3 regions of the Pseudoduganella sp. R-32 genome follow, and region 2 is predicted to be linked to each of the others. Evidence: predicted binding sites of a transcription regulator. Region 2 holds the regulator's gene; each other region holds the start of a gene.

Region 1 (4,171 bases), 1.1 Mb from region 2:
TTCGGCCACTTCGCCGAATTTGCGGCGCCAGACTTCGCAGCAGCGCTCGACTTCGTCTTCTTTCAGGCTTTCCTTGACTTCGGCCAGCATGTCGCCGCCGATGCCGTGGTGCTGCAGCTCGGCCACGATGCGGCTGTTGCCGTAGCGGGCGGCGCGGCGGTGCACCAGGTTTTCGGAGAAGCGCTCTTCCGAGAGCCATTTGTTTTGCTCGAGGAAATTCAGGAGGGCTTCGACGTCGTCGCCCTCTTCCGCGTGGCGCTGCAGCTTGCGGGCGAGCTCGAGGCGGCTGTGCTCGCGCTGGCTGAGCAGGCGGAGAGCACGGGCTTTTAGGGTGGGTTTGGGGAGGGGCATCTGTTAAACCGGTAAACCGATGTCTGACCCGCAGGGTCAGACACCTTCTGATCTACGGCCTGTGGCTCCGGCATACCAGTGTCTGACCCTGCGGGTCAGACGGGACGGCCATCCGGCTGCCTTACCGGTTTTAGTCGACCGCGCGCAGCTTCGGCGCTTCTTCGCCATCATCGGAAACGGCCGGCAGCTCACGCACGCCCAGTGCCGCACGCACCTTGTTCTCGATTTCACGCGCCAGTGCCGGACGCTCCTTGAGGAAGGAACGGGCATTGTCCTTGCCCTGGCCGATACGCTCGCCGCCGTAGCTGTACCAGGAACCCGACTTCTCGACGATCTTGGCTTCCACGCCCAGGTCGATGATCTCGCCTTCGCGCGAAGTGCCTTCGCCATACAGGATGTCGAAGTGGGCTTCCTTGAACGGCGGCGCAATCTTGTTCTTGACCACCTTGACCTTGGTCTCGTTACCGATCACCTCGTCGCCCGACTTGATCGAGCCGGTACGGCGGATGTCGAGGCGCACGGAGGCGTAAAACTTCAGGGCATTGCCGCCGGTGGTGGTTTCCGGCGAGCCGAACATCACGCCGATCTTCATGCGGATCTGGTTAATGAAGATTACCAGGGTGTTGGTGCGGTTGATGGTGCCGGTCAGCTTGCGCAGCGCCTGGGACATCAGTCGCGCCTGCAGGCCCGGCAGGGAATCGCCCATATCGCCTTCGATTTCGGCTTTCGGGGTCAGCGCGGCAACCGAGTCGACCACGATCAGGTCCACGGAACCGGAGCGCACCAGCGCGTCGCAGATTTCCAGGGCCTGTTCGCCGGTATCCGGCTGGGAGATCAGCAGCTCGTGCAGGTTGACGCCCAGTTTTTGGGCATACACCACGTCCAGCGCGTGTTCCGCGTCGATGAAGGCGCAGGTGCCGCCCATTTTCTGCATTTCAGCGATGGCTTGCAGGGTCAGGGTGGTTTTACCGGAAGATTCAGGACCGTAGATTTCCACCACACGGCCGCGTGGCAGGCCGCCTACGCCCAGCGCGATATCCAGGCCCAGGGAGCCGGTGGAGACAGTCTGCACTTCCTCGATCGGGGCGGATGCGTCCATGCGCATCACGGAGCCTTTGCCAAACTGCTTTTCAATCTGGGCCAGTGCGGCCGCCAGGGCCTTGGCTTTTTCCGATGCAGGTACTGCGCCTTTTTTGTCGTCCATGATGTTCTTTCGCGGGCTAAATGAATTGAGTCACTACGTTGTACAGGTGGTACTGTATAAAATTACAGTGCTTTTGACAAGCCCCTTTTTGCAAACTTTGCGAAAAGTCAAACGGCTGGAGTACAGTGTCCTTATGCGTATCCTATTAGCCGAAGATGACAGCGTCCTCGCGGACGGCCTGACGCGCTCCCTGCGCCAGTCCGGCTATGCGATCGACTGCGTAAAAAACGGGCAGGAGGCGGACACCGCCCTGTCCACCCAGGAATTCGACCTGCTGATCCTGGACCTGGGCCTGCCCAAGATGTCCGGGCTGGAAGTGCTGCGCCGCCTGCGCACGCGCGGCTCGCTGCTGCCGGTGCTGATCCTGACCGCCGCCGACTCGGTCGAGCAGAGGGTCAACGGCCTCGACCTGGGCGCCGACGATTACATGGCCAAGCCGTTCGCGCTGTCCGAGCTGGAGGCGCGGGTGCGGGCGCTGACCCGGCGCGGCCAGGGCGGCGGCTCCACCGTCGTCAAGCACGGCCCCCTCACCTACGACCAGGTCGGGCGCAGCGCCTATATCAACGAGCAGATGCTGGACCTGTCGGCGCGCGAACTGGGCTTGCTGGAAATCCTGCTGGCGCGCACCGGGCGCCTGGTGTCGAAAGAGCAGCTGGTGGACCACCTGTGCGAATGGGGCGAAGAGGTCAGCAACAACGCCATCGAGGTCTATGTGCACCGCCTGCGCAAGAAGATTGAAGTGGGCGGCATCCGCATCGCCACCGTGCGCGGCCTCGGCTACTGCCTGGAGAAATTCAACCCGCCGCAACCGCCGGCCGCACCGTGAACGGCGAGCAGCAGGCCGCCGACTGGGCCCACGCCCCGGCCGCCGAAGAGAACGAGATCCAGCACTCGCTGTTCGGCGAGATCCTCGACTGGATGCTCGCTCCCCTGCTGCTGCTGTGGCCAATGAGCATCGCCATCACCTACCTGGTGGCGAAGTCGATCGCCAACCAGCCCTTCGACCATGCGCTGGAAGACACCGTCACCGTGCTCACGCAGCAGGTGCGCGAAGTGGGCGGCGTGATTCCCCGCCTGCCCGGCCCGGCGCGCGACATCCTGCGTGCCGACGACGTGGACAATATCTATTACCAGGTCAGCAGCCCGACCGGCGCCCACGTCGACGGCGACCGCGACCTGCCGCCGCCGCCGAAGCAGGATCCCGAGCTGCAGGACATCCGCGCCGGCGCGGTCCTGTTCCGCAACTCCACCCTGCACGGCACGCCGATCCGCATCGCCTGGACCTGGGTCAACCTGGAAGAAGACAAGGCGCAGCCGCAGCGCCTGGCCCTGGTGCAGGTCGGCGAAACGCTGGAAAAGCGCGCCAAGCTGGCCAATGAAATCATCAAGGGCGTGATCCTGCCGCAGTTCATCATCCTGCCAATCGTGCTGGCCCTGGTGTGGTTTGCACTGTCGCGCGGGCTGCTGCCGCTGCGTGAACTGCAGGAGCGCATCCGCGCCCGCCCGTCGGACGACCTGAGCCCGATCCCGCCGCGCCAGGTGCCGGAAGAAATCACGCCGCTGGTCAAGTCGCTCAATGAAATGCTGGAGCGCCTCAAACTGTCGATCGATTCGCAAAAGCGTTTCATCGCCGATGCTGCGCACCAGATGAAAACCCCGCTGGCCGGCATGCGCACCCAATCGGAACTGGCGCTGCGCCAGACCGACCAGGCCGAGGTGCACCGTTCGCTGGAACAGCTGGCCAAATCGTCGCAGGCGGCCACCCGCCTGGTCAACCAGCTGCTGGCACTGGCGCGCGCCGAGAACCAGCCGCAGGCCGGCACCGCCATGGAGCCGCTGGAGCTGGGCGGAATGGCGCGCAGCACGGTGCACGACTGGGTCCAGGCGTCCTTCAACTACGGCATCGACCTTGGCTACGAACCGCCGCCCGAGGACGTGCCGATTTCCGGCAACGCGATGATGCTGCGCGAGATGCTGTCCAACCTGATCGACAATGCCTTGCGCTACACGCCGCGCGGCAGCGCCGTCACGGTGCGCGTGCGCCGCACAGGCAAGCATGCCCTGCTTGAAGTGGAAGACAACGGCCCCGGCATCCCGGCAGCGGAGCGCGGCCATGTGTTCGAGCGCTTCTACCGCATCCTGGGCAGCAACACCGAGGGCTCCGGGCTGGGCCTGCCGATCGTGCGCGAAGTGGCGCAGCAGCACGAAGCGGAAGTCGACCTGTTCGCCAACCCGCGCACCACCGACCCGAAATACCCAGGCTGCCTGTTCCGCGTGACGTTCCCGCTGCGCGTGCCGGACACGCCGCCCGAAGAAGAAGAGGTACCGCATTTTGGATAAGCTCGAGCGCCACTGGCGCCGCGTACGCCGCATGACCGGCTGGCTGCTGGCCACCTGGCTCCTCACCACGTTCTGCATCATTTTCTTCGCGCGCGAATTGAGCGGGCTGTCGATCTTCGGCTGGCCGCTGTCGTTCTACCTGGCGGCGCAAGGCGCTTCGCTGATCTACCTTGGCATCATCGGCTTCTACGCCTGGCGCATGCGCGCGCTGGAGCGGCGCTACAGAAGCGAGCAGTTGCGCGAAAGCGGGGGCCAGGCATGAGGACGCCCTTCTTC
Region 2 (4,171 bases):
TTCTCGCCTTGGGCTTGGGCAGCAGCCAGCTTGGCGGCAGCAGCTTTTTCCAGTTCGGCGCGCTTGGCTTCGAATTCAGCAACAGCAGCAGCGGTAGCGCGGCGTGCCAGTTTCTGAGGGATCAGGAAGTTACGGGCGTAGCCGTCTTTCACTTTCACCACGTCGCCCAGGTTGCCGACGTTAACAACTTTTTCCAGCAGGATGATTTGCATATTAATTCTCCAGGATCTCTGATCTGATCGCTAATTAAGCGTGGTGCAGATCGGTGTATGGCAGCAGGGCCAGGTAGCGGGCGCGCTTGATCGCGGTGTCAACTTGGCGCTGGTAGTGCGCCTTGGTGCCGGTCAGGCGTGCTGGCATGATCTTGCCGTTTTCCTGGATGAAATCTTTCAGGGTGTCTACGTCTTTGTAGTCCACTTGCTCAACGCCAGCGGCGGTGAAGCGGCAGAACTTCTTGCGCTTGAACAGTGGGTTTTGTTGCTTGCGCTTTTCTTTCAGCTTGAGCTTGTTTTTGTCGAACTTTTTACCGAATGCCATTTTAGGCTCCTGTATTTAAAAATTGCGCTGTTTAGACAGCACGAAAATCAATGATGTGAAACACCAGGGTTCTGCTATTGCGGTTCTTCTTGGCCAGGAAACCGGTGAACTCGTACAAGCCTCCAAGGGGCGCCTGACTGAATCGTTTTGACAACTCACCTGCCGCAACGGCAGGGACTTCAAACTCGGTCAGTCGGGCAATGCCTGCCTCTGTCTGCTGCGAACTGTGCTGCAAGCTTGCATTCACAATCGGCAGGCCGGCCGGGGTGTATCGAATCTCATCCCGTTCGGCGATCAGGGCGGTAACCCGGAGCTGGTTGTACAGACCGTCTCCTGTCAGGAATTAGGCCGCTGCAGGAGCTGCTGGGGCTTCGGCGCGATGGCTCTTGGCCGCGTCTTCACGCTGGACCGACTTCATCATCGGGGAAGGAGCGGTTTCCGCTTTCTTCATCTTGACGGTCAGGTGACGCAGCACGGCATCATTGAATTTGAATGCGGTTTCCAGCTCAACCAGGGTCTCGTTGTCGCATTCGATGTTCAGGCAGATGTAGTGTGCCTTGGCCAGTTTCTGGATCGAGTACGCCATTTGACGGCGGCCCCAATCTTCAACACGGTGCACGTTACCGCCGCGCGAGGTCACGCTGGTCTTGTAACGTTCGATCATCGCGGGCACTTGCTCGCTTTGGTCCGGGTGGACGATAAATACGATTTCGTAGTGACGCATTAATAACTCCCTTAAGGACTGTGAATATAGCCCACCCCGGCGTCAAGACGGGTGTGGGAAGAGGTAAGCCCGCAAGCATAGCAGACTTTGCCGGCCGGCTCAAGGTTTACTGATGGCGCGCAAAGCCCCCTGCCCGCTGGGCTGGCATGCCGGGGCATGGACCAGTCGACGCCGCCTGGAAGCTGCGCCCTTGCATTGCTCCGGGTAAGAACCCTGGATGACGCGCTGCTTGCCTGCGGCTTAATCGCCTGAGGCTTCGCCCCTCGCCGCCATGGCAGGCTGCGTCGCCTCAGACGATTGCAAGATCCCGGCGAGGAACCCGAGCCCGGCCGCCAGCCAGACCAGGGAGGCGACCACATCAAACGTCCACACACGATCGGGGAATTTGTACAAGTAAGGCACCACCAGCAGCCCGCGCAGCAGGCAAATCGCAGCAATCGTGCCCTGCGCCATTTGCGCAAATGGCAACCAGCGCAAGCGCCCTGCGCCAGCCAGCGCATACAAGGAGCAGATCAACATCAAGGCCCCTATGACTACCGCGCCAGCCGGCGCGAACCACGTCCCGGCGCGGGCTGATGCAACGACCTTGGGCGGCGCCTGCAGGAAGGCATACCACTCCGGCCCCAGCCAAGGCGCCGCGAAATGAATCACGGCACCGAACAAGGAAATCCCCGCCGCCAGCAAGAAAGCAAACCGTCCCATCCTGCCCTCCAATGGTTGTCGAAACATTATTAAGCCGAATATTTTCTGTCATTGCAACAAATTTGCTTGCAATTCCTTTCATACTGTACAAAAATACAGACTGTCTATATCCACAGTTCACCATAGCGCCATGATCAAGCTCACAGCACGACAAGAACAGATCCTCAACCTGATCAAGGATGCGATCGACAGCACCGGCTTCCCGCCTACCCGCGCCGAAATCGCGGCGGAGCTTGGCTTCAAGTCCGCCAATGCTGCAGAAGAACACTTGAAAGCCCTGCAACGCAAGGGCGCCATCGAAATTACCGCCGGCACCTCGCGCGGCATTCGCCTGACCGGCAACTTCGGCGGCCCGGCGACCGGTGCAGCAGCGCCGCGCCCGGCCGCTCGTGCCAATGTCGAATTCGACGACATGCCAGCCGTCCCGGCCGGCATGCTGGTTTCCCTGCCGCTGATCGGCCGCGTCGCCGCCGGCTCGCCCATCCTGGCCCAGGAAAACCTGGAGACCACCTACAGCGTCGACCCCAAGCTGTTCTCGGCCAAGCCGGACTTCCTGCTGAAGGTGCGCGGTGAATCGATGCGCGACATCGGCATCATGGACGGCGACCTGCTGGCCGTGAAAAAGACCGACAGCGCCCGCAATGGCCAGGTCGTGGTGGCTCGCATCGGCAACGATGTCACCGTCAAGACCTACCGCAAAACCGGCAGCAAGATCGAACTGCTGCCGGAAAATCCGGACTTCAAGGTGATCACAGTGACCGAAGAAGACGACTTCGCCCTGGAAGGCCTGGCCGTTGGCCTGATGCGAACCTGGCACTAAGACCGTCCTGCGCTCGGGGTGCGACGTGCGCCCTGGGCCTTTCTCCCGCGCTGGCCCGGCTGGCGCAATCCCTGCCCCTCCGCTGGCCCGCGCGCCGTTTTAAGCCAGCCTGCGCCCCCATTTCTGCATTCTGTCGCACTCGGGTTCCAAGACAAGGGCCGCTCGAGTTATCCTTCTTGCATCGAAAAAAGGAGAGGAGATCACATGCACGTCCGCCGTATCAGCTCGATCCTGTGCGCCTTGGCGCTGTCCATTTCCACCGCATACGCCGCCGCCCCGCAACAGCAGTTCGCCAACATGGGCGACCTGCAGCTTGAAAACAAAGCCACCATCAACGATTGCTCGATCGGCTACCGTACTTTCGGCACCCTCAACGCTGACAAATCAAACGTCATCCTGTTCACGACCTGGCACACCGGCACCAGCCGCGATGCGGCAGGGATGCTGCAAAGCGGCGCCCTGTTCGATCCGGCGCCATGGTACGTGATCGTGGTCGATGCACTGGGCAATGGCGTATCCTGCTCCCCTTCAAACAGCAAGACCCAACCCGGCCCCTCCTTTCCGCAGTTCTCGGTACGCGACATGGTCGCCAGCCAGCACAAGCTCCTGACCGAAAAACTGGGCATCAAGCACCTTCACGCCGTCATGGGCTACTCGATGGGCGGCATGCAGGCCTTCCAATGGGCCGCCAGCTACCCGGGCTTCATGGACGTAGCCATTCCCATCGCGGGCACACCGCGACTGACATCGTCCGACATGCTGTTCCTGCGCATCGTTGAAAAGTCGGTACTTGACGAGCCAGCCTACGCAGGCGGCCGCTATGCCCAGAACCCGGCGCTGCCAATGTATAACCTGCTGTTCGCAATGAACTTCGACAGCCCGGCGCATCGCAGCGCACGCACCGCGCCGAAGGACTTTGAAAAATTCTTCCGCGAGAGCCAGGCCTCCGATCCTGACGGCACTGACGCCAACAATTCCCTCTGGCAGATCCGCGCTGTACTGGGCCACGATATCGCCCAGGGCGGCAAGCTGGAAGACGCGGCGCCGCGCATCAAGGCGCGACTGGTCCCGATCAATGCAGCCCAAGACCACTTGGTCAACCCTGGGCCGGCAATCGCCTTCTCCAAGCTGCGCAAGGAAGAAGCCACCGTGCTTGACACCGACTGTGGCCACGCAGCGCTGCGCTGCGCCATGCCTGCCATGAAGGCCGTTGTGGAAAAAGCGCTACGCTAAACCTGCAGCCTGTCTAGCCAATCCTGCATTTCGTCGCAGCCACGCTCCCCGGGTGGCTGCGCTCACTTACAGTCACAAAAAGCACACCACAACCGGGGAGATTTGATGTTCAAGCCTTTCTGCATCGCAGCTGCGATGCTGGCGGCGCAATCCGC
Region 3 (4,171 bases), 230 kb from region 2:
CGAATACTTGTTGCGCCTTGCTGCCGCCTTGCGGGAAATGGGGCACCACGACGAACATGTGCATGCCATCGAAGCGTTCCTCGATCGCCAGTAATCAGCCTGTCAGGCGACGAACGGCAAGCCGATCAGGAAAACCACAAAACCGATCAGGCCAGCAAATCCGCCGAGATTCACGAGGAACTTACCGGTATGTTCAGTGTCCTGGAAGTGATACTGAAGAAATTCGTTGATCATGGTGGCCTCCTTCTGCAATGGGCGCACTTCATCATAGTCCGAATTGAACTACCAGGCGAACCAAGGCTGCCCAAACGGTCAAAAACAGTGAGAACGCAAACGTTGAGTAATGGCGGAGCGGGGCAACACCTTCAGGCCTATGCAGCGACGTTGGAAATGTTGCGCCACCAGCAGCTACGATACTTGATGCCGCAATGATGAAGACTGCTACTCCCTGTACGTAGCCAACACTCGTGGTTCCCAGAACGCTTCTTCCAACGCCGATTTCATATAACGCTGATGCAGAAAAGGCGATTGCTGTCCAGCACAACTGACCATCCTTGACAGGAAGGAGCAACTTCAACGCAGACCTGTTTTCCTGAGGCATCGGGAACGCCCTCAGGATTGCGAGCACAAGCACAGGTGCCGTAAGCGGTAGCATGACATTGATCAGAAACCAGCCCATCATCGCCTCCGATTTCAGAAAAGATTCATTTGCCCCGCTTTGGCTGCAGCGGCTGCACGGGCGCCGGAGGGTGGAATGTATTCAGGCCGCTTGAACTGGGTGCAGTCGAGCGAACGGAACTTGCTGTGGCGGCCGTGGAAGCCGAAGCGGGTGATGCCTTTCTCGATGCGCTGCAGGATCAGGTCCGCCCACACGCCTTCGCCGCGCATGCGTGCGCCAAACTCGGCTTCGTAATCCTTGCCGCCGCGCATGTCGCGCACGCGGTTCATCACGCGCGCGGCCCGGTCGGGGAAATGCGCTTCCAGCCACTCCTTGAACAAGGGGCTGACTTCCCACGGCAGGCGCAGTACGACATAGGTCGCCATCACCGCGCCGGCATCGCGCGCTGCGGACATGATCTTCTCGATATCGGGCTCAGTGACAAAAGGAATGATCGGCGCAATGCTGACGCCAACCGGAATGCCGGCCTTGGCCAGCGTCTCGATCGTGCGCAGGCGGCGTGCCGGCGCGGCGGCGCGCGGCTCCAGGGTGCGCGAGATCTTGCTGTCCAGCGTGGTGATGGTGACCGATGCGGCAGCCAGGTTGCGCGCAGCCATCGGCGCGAGGATGTCGATGTCACGCTCGATCAGCGAGGATTTGGTGATCAGGCCAACCGGATGGTTGCACTCGGCCAGCACTTCCAGCACCCGCCGCGTGAGCTGGTATTCGCGCTCGCAAGGCTGGTAGGCGTCGGTATTCACGCCCAGTGCGAGCGACTCCACCTGATAACCTGGCTTGGACAATTCGGCGCGCAGCAGGTCCGGCGCATTTACCTTGGCGAATAGCTTGGTCTCAAAATCCAGGCCGGGCGACAAGCCCAGGTAGCTATGCGATGGCCGCGCAAAACAATAGATGCAGCCATGCTCGCAGCCGCGATAAGGGTTCAGCGAAACATTGAACGGAATATCGGGCGACTGGTTGCGCGTGAGGATGGTCTTGGCCGTTTCCGCGGTGACAATGGTGCGCGGTGGAAGCAGTTCAGCCCCGGCATCATCCGGATCGGGTGCCCAGCCGTCGTCGAACGCTTCGCGCGCCTGCAGCTCGTACCTTCCTTGCATGTTTGATACCGCACCGCGCCCTTTTTTGGCCTTGAGCGATTGCGGCGGCAGCATCACCTGCCCTTCGAATTCATGGTCCTGCATGCGGCGCTCCGAAGCATTACTGTATATGCATACAGTATTCTAATCCGACCGCGCCAAGGCTGCAAGCCAAGCTGGTATCATGCGCACTTCTCCGGGATATCCCCCGACATTCAAAGAGCAACAACATGAGCAAAACTACCCATCCGCCCTCCTTTGGGAGCAGGATTTCCCTCGCCTTTGGCGCCTTTTTCAAAACCCTGGGCGATGCTGAATTCGCCGCCCGCGTGCGTGACGACAGCGTGGGCCCCGCAGCGGCTCCGGCTGCCACACCAGCACCAGCACCTGCACCAGTCGCCGCCCCAATGCCAGCCGCCGCGCCCCTGCGCGAAGCCACGCCCGACGCGGCACTCCAACTCCTGTCCCTGTTCCAGCGCGAAGCCCGCCTGATCGACTTCACGCAGGAAAACCTGTCCGGCTATTCGGATGCCGACATCGGCGCCGCTGCCCGCGTGGTGCATGAAGGCTGCTCCAAGGTGCTGCGCGAGCACTTCACGATCGATGCCATCCGCTCCGAAGCGGAAGGCAGCCGCGTGACGCTGCCGGAAGGCTTCGATGCATCCGCCGTGCGCCTGACCGGCAATGTGGTCGGCAAGGCGCCGTTCACCGGCACCCTGAGCCACCGCGGCTGGCGCGCCTCCAGCGTGCGGCTGCCGAAACTGGCGGAAGCGCATAACGCCAGAGTATTGGCCCCGGCTGAGGTGGAACTGTGAGCGATCCGCGTTTTGCCATCGGCATCGACCTTGGCACCACCCACAGCGCGCTGTCCTACGTTGAACTGGCGGGCAGCGATGGCGAGAAAACCAGGCATGGCGTGCTGGGCGTGCCCCAGCTCACCGCGCCAGGCACGGTAGAAGAACTGCCGCTGCTGCCAAGCTTCCTCTACCTGCCGCATCCGGACGAGCTGGCGGCCGGCGAACTGGCCCTGCCCTGGGCTGCTGCCGACGGGACGCCCGCAGTGACGGGCGAAATGGCCCGCAGCCGCGGCGCCACCACGCCGATCCGCCTGGTGTCGAGCGCCAAGAGCTGGCTGTGCCACCCTGGCGTTGACCGCCGCGCAGCCATCCTGCCACATGACGCGCCGGAAGAGGTGTCGCGTGTGTCGCCGCTGGAGGCTTCGACCCGCTACCTGAAACACCTGCGCGCTGCATGGGACAACGCCCATCCGGACGCGCCGTTTACGCAGCAGGCAGTCACGGTCACCATTCCTGCATCGTTCGACCCGGCCGCGCGAGAACTCACTGCCGAAGCGGCTCGCGCCGCCGGCTACGAGAACGTCACCCTGCTGGAAGAGCCGCAGTCGGCGCTGTACAGCTGGATCCAGAGCAGCGATGGCCGCTGGCGCAAGGAAGTCAAGCCGGGCGACGTCATCCTGGTGGTGGACGTGGGCGGCGGTACCAGCGACTTCTCGCTGATCGCCATTCTCGAGCGCGACGGCAAGCTGGAGCCGCACCGGGTGGCCGTGGGCGACCACATCCTGCTGGGCGGCGACAATATGGACCTGGCGCTGGCTCACCTGGTCGCGCGCAAGCTGGCTGCCAACGGCACCCAGCTTGACGCCTGGCAGATGCGCGCGCTGACCTACGGCTGCCGCGCGGCCAAGGAAAACCTGCTGGCCAACGCCCAAGCCGAAACCTGGCCTATCGTGGTGCCAAGCCGCGGCTCGAAGCTGATCGGCGGCTCGATCCGCACCGAACTGACGCGCGCCGAAGTCACGGCCTTCATCACGGACGGCTTCTTCCCGAAAGTGGAAGCTTCCGCACGCCCGGCCGTGCGTTCCCGCGCCGGCCTGACCCAGCTTGGCCTGCCTTACGCGCAAGACGCGGCGATCACCAGGCACCTGGCAGCTTTCCTGGCGCGCCAGGCGGGTGCTACGGCGGAACTTGAAGGCTTTGCCGCCAATCCGGCCCATACCTTCCTGCATCCAAGCGCAGTGCTGTTCAACGGCGGCGTGTTCAAGTCCGAACTGCTGGCCAATCGTGTGATGGAAACCATCAACGACTGGCTGTCCATGGAAGGCGCGGAACCGGCGCGCATGCTGGACGGCGCAGACCTGGACCTGGCCGTCGCGCGCGGCGCGGCCTATTACAGCTACGTGCGACGCGGCGCCGGGGTACGCATTCGCGGCGGCACGGCGCGTTCCTACTACGTTGCGGTGGAATCGTCGATGCCGGCCATTCCAGGCATGGAGCCGCCGATCCAGGCGCTGTGCGTTGCACCGTTCGGCATGGAAGAAGGCAGCGAGCTGGAACTGCCGGGCCAGGAATTTGGCCTGGTGGTCGGCGAGCCGGTGCACTTCCGCTTCTTCGGTTCT

What was found. Region 2 encodes LexA, which represses DNA repair genes until DNA is damaged. Its sites were predicted from a motif close to ACTGTATNNNNATACAGT; they were not measured.
Region 1: the regulator LexA is predicted to act here: its motif matches at 1,607-1,624, upstream of recA (recombinase RecA).
Region 3: the regulator LexA is predicted to act here: its motif matches at 1,879-1,896, upstream of ACN9MU_RS23305 (PA0069 family radical SAM protein).

Annotation. Positions count from the first base shown of each region.
Region 1 covers NZ_CP183987.1:6,390,925-6,395,095, forward strand. Annotated here, with positions in the region: gene recX (recombination regulator RecX) at 1-351, opposite strand, end outside; gene recA (recombinase RecA) at 482-1,555, opposite strand; gene ACN9MU_RS29375 (response regulator) at 1,689-2,381, shown strand; gene ACN9MU_RS29380 (sensor histidine kinase N-terminal domain-containing protein) at 2,378-3,895, shown strand; gene ACN9MU_RS29385 (DUF4212 domain-containing protein) at 3,888-4,157, shown strand; gene ACN9MU_RS29390 (sodium:solute symporter family protein) at 4,154-4,171, shown strand, end outside.
Region 2 covers NZ_CP183987.1:5,337,156-5,341,326, forward strand. Annotated here, with positions in the region: gene rplI (50S ribosomal protein L9) at 1-212, opposite strand, end outside; gene rpsR (30S ribosomal protein S18) at 247-537, opposite strand; gene priB (primosomal replication protein N) at 569-862, opposite strand; gene rpsF (30S ribosomal protein S6) at 881-1,261, opposite strand; gene ACN9MU_RS24375 (hypothetical protein) at 1,502-1,963, opposite strand; gene lexA (transcriptional repressor LexA) at 2,094-2,783, shown strand; gene ACN9MU_RS24385 (alpha/beta fold hydrolase) at 2,988-4,016, shown strand; gene ACN9MU_RS24390 (hypothetical protein) at 4,122-4,171, shown strand, end outside.
Region 3 covers NZ_CP183987.1:5,106,037-5,110,207, forward strand. Annotated here, with positions in the region: gene ACN9MU_RS23295 (gamma-glutamylcyclotransferase) at 1-94, shown strand, start outside; gene ACN9MU_RS23300 (hypothetical protein) at 103-234, opposite strand; gene ACN9MU_RS23305 (PA0069 family radical SAM protein) at 694-1,860, opposite strand; gene ACN9MU_RS23310 (DUF2760 domain-containing protein) at 1,986-2,570, shown strand; gene ACN9MU_RS23315 (Hsp70 family protein) at 2,567-4,171, shown strand, end outside.